Regions from separate parts of the Providencia sp. UF-224 genome, predicted to be linked through region 1. Evidence: predicted binding sites of a transcription regulator. Region 1 holds the regulator's gene; each other region holds the start of a gene.

Region 1 (2,212 bases):
GCAATGAAAATAATCATCGCTAATGAACCCACTGCTGCTAGTATTCCATATTTAACATCTGTATCCATGAGTTCCTCTCATCCTAACAAAATTGAATTAATGATAACCACATAAACATTAAGGTTACTGAGTATACACATCCAAAAAAGCAAAACCAGTGTCTATATCACATGTTATAACATCAATTATTTCTTTCGTTTTTGCGCTAGATCAGACAAAATCGACAACAAATCGCTAAATTATTGCCAGCAAAGGATCTATGCATCAATATGCAGGTAATTTTTTAACTAGAATTCTTAGAGAGACCTATAGTTGGTCAGGAGTTTTGTTCCCCCATGGCAACGATTAAAGATGTGGCGAAACGCGCTGGCGTCTCTACCACTACCGTATCCCATGTTATTAATAAAACGCGCTTTGTGGCTGATGATACCAAAGCGGCAGTTTGGGCTGCTATCAAATCGCTCAATTATTCGCCTAGTGCGGTTGCCCGTAGCTTAAAAGTGAACCACACCAAATCGATTGGTTTGTTAGCAACATCAAGTGAGGCCCCTTACTTTGCAGAAGTTATTGAGTCCGTTGAAAATAGCTGCTACGAAAAAGGCTATACACTGATCCTCTGTAACTCTCACAATAATCTTGGTAAACAAAAAGCCTACTTACAGATGTTGGCGCAAAAACGTGTCGATGGCTTGCTGGTTATGTGTTCCGAATACCCCGATACACTTATCGGGATGCTTGAAGATTATCGTAATATTCCAATGGTTGTGATGGATTGGGGAACTTCCCGCGGGGATTTCACCGATAGCATTATCGACAATTCATTCCATGGGGGCTATCTCGCAGGGCGTTACCTGATTGATAGAGGTCACCGTGACATTGGTGTGATCCCAGGCTCCCTTGAGCGTAATACAGGGATTGGTCGTCTGACTGGCTTCCAAAAAGCCATGGAAGAAGCCAAAGTGACCTTAAAAGAAGAGTGGATTGTTCAAGGGGACTTTGAACCAGAGTCTGGCTATAAAGCGATGATGCAGATTTTAAGCCATAAACAGCGCCCTACTGCTGTTTTCTGTGGTGGTGACATCATGGCTATGGGTGCTATTTGCGCCGCGGATGAAATGGGCTTGCGTGTTCCACAAGACATTTCCATCATCGGTTACGACAATGTGCGAAACGCACGCTATTTCACCCCTGCATTGACAACAATCCACCAACCTAAAGAGCGTTTGGGTCAAATGGCGTTCGCAATGTTACTAGACCGTATTGTGAATAAGCGCGAAGACGCTCAAACTATTGAAGTTCACCCTCGTCTCGTTGAGCGCCGTTCTGTTGCTGACGGGCCATTTATTGACTATCGCCGATAACTCAACTTATGTTGATAACCACTCCGCGTTGAGCGTTTCATTATCACCAAGATAATCTAATAACCAACTCAGCGCAGGAGAGGTATTTTTCTCTACCCATGTTAAACAGCATGGGCTTGATGGAAATGGTTGTGCCAGTGTCAATTCTACCAATTTACCTTCAGCACACAATGGTGCTGCACGATGTTCAGGTACCATCCCCACACACAGCCCATTAGCTAAACAGGCTAAGCCGTTTTCCCAATAGGGGACAACTAAACGCCGTTGGTTATCCAACGCCCAAGTATCGCGTTTAGGTAAGCTGCGAGATGTATCTTCTAAGCACAAACTTGGATACTCACGCATTTCATCGTCTGTTAGGCTATGCCCTATTTTCGCTAAAGGGTGGTCAGGGCTTGCAACACACATCCACGACATAAACCCCATATCTCGAAAACTATAACGTTCACCAATTGGTGAAGCCCGTGTTGCGCCAATGGCGACATCTACTCGACCATCAGCTAATGCATCCCAAACACCATTAAAAACCTCGGGGTGTATATACAATTCAATATCAGGAAAATGACGATAAAAATCGAGGATAAGCTGTTCGGTGCGTTGAGGCTTAACGATGCAGTCTACCGCTATACTGAACTGACCTCTCCAGCCATTCGCAGCTTGTTGGCATTGATGACGGGTCTCTGTCATTTTTTTGATAACAGATCGGCTTTCTTTAATAAAAATCAGCCCTGCCTCGGTTAAAACAACGTCTCGGTGTCGCCGTTCAAACAAAGGGACTGCCAACCATTCTTCAACTTGTTTAACTGTATAGCTAATTGCCGACGGCACGCGGTGTAACTCATCTGCGGCAC
Region 2 (2,212 bases), on a different contig from region 1:
AAAAGCAGCAAAAGTGATGGGAACGTATACGGATATTGAAATCGTGGAAGCTCACCATCGTCATAAAGTTGATGCGCCATCGGGTACGGCATTAGCAATGGGTGAATCTATCGCGGGTGCATTAGGGAAAGATCTAAAAGACTGCGCAGTCTATAGTCGTGAGGGTTACACTGGTGAGCGTGAAGCAGGCACTATCGGTTTTGCAACAATTCGTGCCGGAGATATTGTTGGTGAACACACTGCGATGTTCGCTGATATCGGTGAACGCGTGGAGATCACACACAAGGCATCGAGCCGCATGACGTTTGCAAATGGCGCTATTAAGGCTTCTTCTTGGGTTTTTGCCAAAAAATCTGGGTTATATGATATGAAAGACGTACTTTGCCTTGATGATATTTAGTTTTTAAATTTAAAAAAATCATTATAAATCAATTTTATAATTATAATTTATTGGTTTATAATGATTTTGATTATTATTTTATATTAAATCATTTTTTATAGCTGCTTTCATCGATTTAACTGACTTTTCCTCGTGTTAATTTCCCTTTAATCTCAATCTAAGCTGCGTTATTATAAAATATGCAGTTATCTTACTTAGCAACCGTTTACTTGTTCATATTGGCTATCAATTATGGTGGTCACGTGGGTTAAATTAGGGTTGATCGCTATAAAAGTAAGATAAAAGTGTAAAAAATGCATTTTTTTCTAGACAAGACCCTATCTCATCATTAGAATGCGCGCAATTTGCCAAAAATTTGCTTAAAAACTCATTTTGGCATTGATTTAGATCGCAAAATCTGAATTAATATGCAAAAAACGTGATTTATTATTCTCCGGAGGGTGTTTTGATTAAGTCAGCTATATTGGTTCTGGAAGACGGAACCCAATTCCACGGGCGTGCCATCGGTGCTGAAGGGGCCGCAGTTGGAGAAGTCGTTTTCAACACGTCAATGACCGGATATCAAGAAATAATTACAGACCCTTCCTATTCCCGCCAAATTGTTACTCTCACCTATCCCCATATTGGTAATGTCGGCACTAATGCTGATGACGAAGAATCTCCAAATGTTCATGCACAAGGCCTAATCATTCGTGACTTACCATTGGTTTACAGTAACTTTCGCGGGCAAGAAGGGCTATCTGAGTATCTGAAACGTCACAACGTTGTGGCAATCGCAGATATCGATACACGTAAATTGACCCGTTTGTTGAGAGAAAAAGGGGCGCAGAATGGGTGCATTATTGCGGGGGATAACCCTGACGTGGCATTAGCGCTAGAAAAGGCCCGCCATTTCTCCGGCCTTAATGGGTTAGATTTGGCAAAAGAAGTGTGTACCAAAGAAGCATATAGCTGGACTCAAGGCTCATGGACGTTAGAAGATGGGCAGCAAGGTGCAAAATCGCCGGAAGAGCTGCCACTTCATGTTGTCGCATATGATTTCGGCGCAAAACGCAATATTCTGCGTATGTTAGTTGACCGTGGTTGCCGGCTAACGGTCGTCCCTGCGACAACACCAGCAGAAACGGTGCTTGCGATGAATCCAGACGGCATTTTCCTGTCCAATGGCCCAGGTGACCCAGCCCCGTGTGATTATGCAATCAATGCGATTAAAACCTTCTTAACGACAGATATTCCTGTTTTTGGCATCTGCTTAGGGCACCAGTTATTGGCTTTAGCAAGTGGTGCAAACACGCTGAAAATGAAATTTGGCCATCACGGTGCAAACCATCCAGTTAAAGATTTAGATAACGATGTCGTTATGATCACGGCACAAAACCACGGTTTCGCGGTTGATGAGTCAACATTACCCGATACATTGCGTGTGACACACAAATCTCTGTTTGATGGAACTTTACAGGGTATTCATCGCACGGATAAACCTGCATTTAGTTTCCAAGGACACCCAGAGGCAAGTTCTGGTCCACATGATGCAGCAAGTTTGTTCGATCATTTCATTGATTTGATTAACGAATATCGTCAAACCACACCAAGTCAAAACGCACAATAATCGGGAGCAAATCATGGCAAAGCGTACAGACATAAAAAGCATTCTGATTTTAGGTGCGGGCCCGATTGTTATCGGTCAGGCATGTGAGTTTGATTACTCAGGTGCTCAAGCTTGTAAAGCCTTACGTGAAGAAGGCTATCGCGTCATTTTAGTTAACTCTAATCCTGCAACGATTATGACTGACCCAGAAATGGCCGACGCAA
Region 3 (2,212 bases), on a different contig from region 1:
CATAGGCCAGCACGTTAAGCAAAATCTCAGAATCCGACGTCGTATTAACATGGCGACGCGCGGTTTCAAACAAACTGCGTGTGAGTTCGTGTGCGTTTGTCAGATTACCATTATGAGCAAGCGTGATACCAAACGGTGAGTTCACGTAAAAAGGCTGTGCTTCTGAAGCACTTGAACTGCCTGCGGTTGGGTAACGAACATGCCCTAACCCCATGCAACCTTGTAACCGAAGCATATGGCGCGTTTCAAACACATCTTTCACAAGGCCATTCGCTTTACGTAAACGAATATTATTTTTGCCATCAATAGTGGCAATACCTGCTGCATCTTGCCCACGGTGCTGGAGCACTGTTAAAGCATCATAAATTGATTGGTTAACTGGTGTAACACCAGCGATCCCGACAATACCGCACATTTGGTCTTTCCTCATCAGCCAGACGGAGAGATGTTCTCCGGTAGGAAACTTGACGCATTTTGCAGGTAGTCAAAAAACCACCTGATAATATGACTGAACTGTGGAATAAACTCTGAACGCTGCCAATCCTCACTTTGAGGAAGCGGTGTAAAGGTATCGAGAAAGAACAACAAAGCCGATACAATCAACACACCACGCAGAGCACCGAAGCAAATCCCCAGAACACGATCAGTGCCTGATAAACCCGTTTTTTGCACTAAAGAGCTAATCACATAGTTCACCACCGCGCCTACAATTAATGTGGCAATAAATAATGCGGCGATGGCGATGCCGTTTCGCACCAGTACATCCTCAAAGCGGGTAAAGTAGTCCGCTAAATAAGGGTAAAATGTACTTGCGACAAAAAAAGCACAGCCCCATGTCACCAGTGATAGTGCCTCACGAACAAAACCACGGATCAAGCTAACCAGTGCCGAGAAGCCAATAATGGCGATAATTGCGTAATCTATCCAGACCATATTTCATCCAAAATTTGCACTCACGACATCAGCGAAGTGCATTCTAACAGAAAACGAAAACGTTTGCGTAACCATTTTTCTATCAATTTACAAAAAATAGCGGCGAAAAGAAAAAATCATAATCGCCGCAGTAAGTTACTAAATCCCCTTACCTTTTAGGGATTATTGTGTCTATTTATTAGGGTTTAAATGTTTGAATTATCCCTTTTGTCCCTGTAATCGCGTTAAGTTCAGGAAGAGCAGCTTCTAGCTTTTGTCTAGATGCCTCAGGCCCGACATAAATACGCGTAAGTTTATTGTTCACGGGCTTAGCTGGAACGGTATACACTTGGTAACCCGATAACCGTAACTTCGCCACAATCTCCTCAACCTTGTTCGCATTGTTCAATGCAATGACTTGAACCACAAACGCTTTGCCTTGCGGCTCAGGTTTTACCTCTGGTTTCGGTTCGGGCTTAGGTTCTGGTTTCGGCTGTGGTTTTGGTTCCGGCTTAGGCTCTGGTTTAGGTTCTGGCTTCGGCTCAGGTTTTATTGGCTCGACTGTCGCAGGGACATTTGCCGCCACTTGTTCATTTTGCTGCTGGGTAATCGCCTCTGATAGCATGGCCTCAGAAGCCCCTTCCGAAGAAGCACTCGCACTATTATGTGCTAATGGTGCAATCGCTTCGATATCTTCTTCGTCACCCGGTTTCGGGATAATAGGAATGGCCGCAAATTCATTTTCATTATATTTCTTATCGCCATCAAGAAGCGCAGGAAGTACGATGACCCCTGCCGCAACCAGAACAATGACGCCAGCAAGACGATTTTGAAATTTACTAGCCACCAGCACTATCCTTTTTGGTTTTCTAATAACATCATGACATGAGCGACGGTGTGAAATGACCCACAAACCACAATCACGTCTTGTTCTTGCGCATCAACACAGGCTTGCTGCCACGCTTTTTCAACACTATCAAACACATTGGCTTTAGCGATATGCTGGCTCAATTGAGCCACATCTGCCCCTCTAAATTCAGTTAATGGGGCTAGATACCAATCCGTCACTTCCTGCGATAAACACTCAAGAGTGCCTTTAATGTCTTTATCGCCAAGCATTCCAACAACTGCACGAATACGGCGACCTTCAACCGCAGGTAAGCCAGCTAATTTACTGACTAAATACCCTGCCGCATGGGGGTTATGCGCCACATCCAAAATCATTAATGGCTTCTCGCCAATAATTTGGAAACGCCCCGGCAATTGAGCTGATTTTAAACCTTGAACAATAGCGGTATCC
Region 4 (2,212 bases), on a different contig from region 1:
CATCATAGGCGTGGCGATTTGCATACATTTTTGCATCAAGGCAAGCGGCAGGGATCCCTGCCTGCTGTGCCCGCACTAGCCCATAAGCTGTGCTTTGGTTGCTCACTACGGCAACAATACGACCCTTTATCGTGCCTGATTGGCAACCTTCAATGATCGATTGTAAGTTACTGCCACTGCCAGAAATGAGGACAACAATTTTTTTCATTAGCGGATCACAACCTGCTCTTCACCGGCAGGTAACTGACCGATTGAGCCAATTTGCCATGCGTTTTCACCCAGTGCTTCTAATAACGCTAATGCTGCGTTAACTTCACTTTGTGGCAGAGCAATGATGATACCAACACCGCAGTTAAAGGTGCGGTACATTTCATGGGTACTGACATCACCCGCGTGTTGTAACCAGCTGAAAACAGAAGGCCATTGCCAGCTGCTACCATCGATAATGGCTTGGGTGTTATCAGGAAGAACGCGAGGGATATTTTCCCAGAAACCGCCACCCGTAATGTGCGCGATTGCATGAATGTCATTCTTCGCGATCAGCTCTAGCACGTTTTTCACATAAATACGTGTAGGTTCTAATAAATGGTCTGCTAATGATTTACCATCTAACTGTTCAGTTTCTGGGTTCGTTTTGCTGACTTCTAAAATTTTACGTACTAATGAATAGCCATTTGAGTGGGGACCACTTGAGGCGAGGGCAATTAGTGCATCACCAGCGCTGACTTTACTGCCATCAATGATTTCAGAGCGCTCTACCACACCGACGCAAAAGCCTGCAACATCATAGTCTTCACCATGGTACATGCCTGGCATTTCAGCGGTTTCACCACCCACTAATGCACAGCCAGACTGTTTACAGCCTTCAGCAATTCCCGTGATGACCCTGGCAGCGGTATCCACGTCTAATTTGCCTGTTGCGTAGTAATCAAGGAAGAATAATGGCTCAGCCCCTTGAACGATTAGGTCATTGACGCACATAGCAACAAGGTCAATCCCGATTGAATCGTGGCGTTTTAAATCCATTGCCAGACGTAATTTTGTACCAACACCATCGGTACCTGAAACAAGTACAGGCTCGCGGTATTTTTGTGGCAGGGCACATAATGCACCGAACCCACCAAGACCCCCCATCACTTCGGGACGACGCGTTTCTTTTACAACACCTTTAATACGTTCAACCAGTGCGTTACCTGCATCAATATCGACACCGGCATCTTTATAGCTGAGAGAGGTTTTATCAGTCACTACGGCCCCCAAGGCAATTACATTTTTGAGAAAAATAACATCATGGGGCGTATTCTAACAGGCAAAGCAAACGTTTGCGATAGCTTTGTGAATGAAAATTCTTATGGCTGGAAATGGCAGAAAGTGAGCGTGTTCACAAGGTGAAATGTGTGTGGTATTTAAATATTGGCAAAAAAATAAATTCAGAGGATCATCAACATGCAACTTAACCGATATGGGGTATACTATTTTAAAAAAGTTTGCCTAATCGTTGATGTTTTGACCAAAATCAAACGTAATCTAGTGGCATTCATGGTTAAAAGAGTTATAATCCCGCGATTTTTTTGTCCGCCAGCGTCTAAAATAGTAGGAGAAACCCATGAAGATCGTTGAGGTAAAACACCCTCTCGTTAAACATAAACTTGGCCTGATGCGAGATCATGATATAAGCACCAAACGCTTTCGTGAACTGGCCTCAGAGGTTGGTAGCCTACTGACTTATGAAGCAACCGCTGACCTAGAAACTGAAAAAGTGACTATTGATGGTTGGTGTGGTCCTGTCGAAATAGAACAAATTAAAGGTAAAAAAATCACCGTAGTACCAATTCTCCGTGCAGGTATTGGTATGATGAATGGTGTATTAGAAAGCATTCCTAGCGCACGTATCAGTGTGGTTGGTGTTTATCGTGATGAAGAAACACTGCAACCTGTCCCTTATTTCCAAAAACTGACTTCAGATATCGATGAGCGTATGGCGTTAGTTGTTGACCCTATGTTAGCAACAGGCGGTTCAATGATCGCAACTATCGATTTACTGAAAAAAGAAGGGTGTAAGTCAATTAAAGTTTTAGTTTTAGTTGCAGCACCTGAAGGGATCAAAGCATTAGAAAAAGTCCACCCAGATGTTGAACTGTATACCGCTTCCATTGATCAATACCTCAATGAAGAAGGTTACATTGTTCCAGGCCTCGGTGATGCGGGCGAT

What was found. The regulator PurR, encoded in region 1, represses purine synthesis genes. The targets are predictions, from matches to a motif close to CANGCAAACGTTTGCNTG.
Region 2: the regulator PurR is predicted to act here: its motif matches at 595-612, upstream of carA (glutamine-hydrolyzing carbamoyl-phosphate synthase small subunit).
Region 3: the regulator PurR is predicted to act here: its motif matches at 986-1,003, upstream of cvpA (colicin V production protein).
Region 4: the regulator PurR is predicted to act here: its motif matches at 1,312-1,329, upstream of purM (phosphoribosylformylglycinamidine cyclo-ligase).

The regions. Positions count from the first base shown of each region.
Region 1 is NZ_JBSICC010000011.1:5,631-7,842, reverse strand. It holds gene purR (HTH-type transcriptional repressor PurR) at 336-1,361, shown strand; gene punR (DNA-binding transcriptional activator PunR) at 1,368-2,212, opposite strand, start outside.
Region 2 is NZ_JBSICC010000002.1:110,031-112,242, forward strand. It holds gene dapB (4-hydroxy-tetrahydrodipicolinate reductase) at 1-400, shown strand, start outside; gene carA (glutamine-hydrolyzing carbamoyl-phosphate synthase small subunit) at 846-2,009, shown strand; gene carB (carbamoyl-phosphate synthase large subunit) at 2,023-2,212, shown strand, end outside.
Region 3 is NZ_JBSICC010000001.1:398,156-400,367, forward strand. It holds gene purF (amidophosphoribosyltransferase) at 1-415, opposite strand, end outside; gene cvpA (colicin V production protein) at 430-933, opposite strand; gene dedD (cell division protein DedD) at 1,112-1,759, opposite strand; gene folC (bifunctional tetrahydrofolate synthase/dihydrofolate synthase) at 1,765-2,212, opposite strand, start outside.
Region 4 is NZ_JBSICC010000001.1:104,508-106,719, reverse strand. It holds gene purN (phosphoribosylglycinamide formyltransferase) at 1-208, opposite strand, end outside; gene purM (phosphoribosylformylglycinamidine cyclo-ligase) at 208-1,248, opposite strand; gene upp (uracil phosphoribosyltransferase) at 1,607-2,212, shown strand, end outside.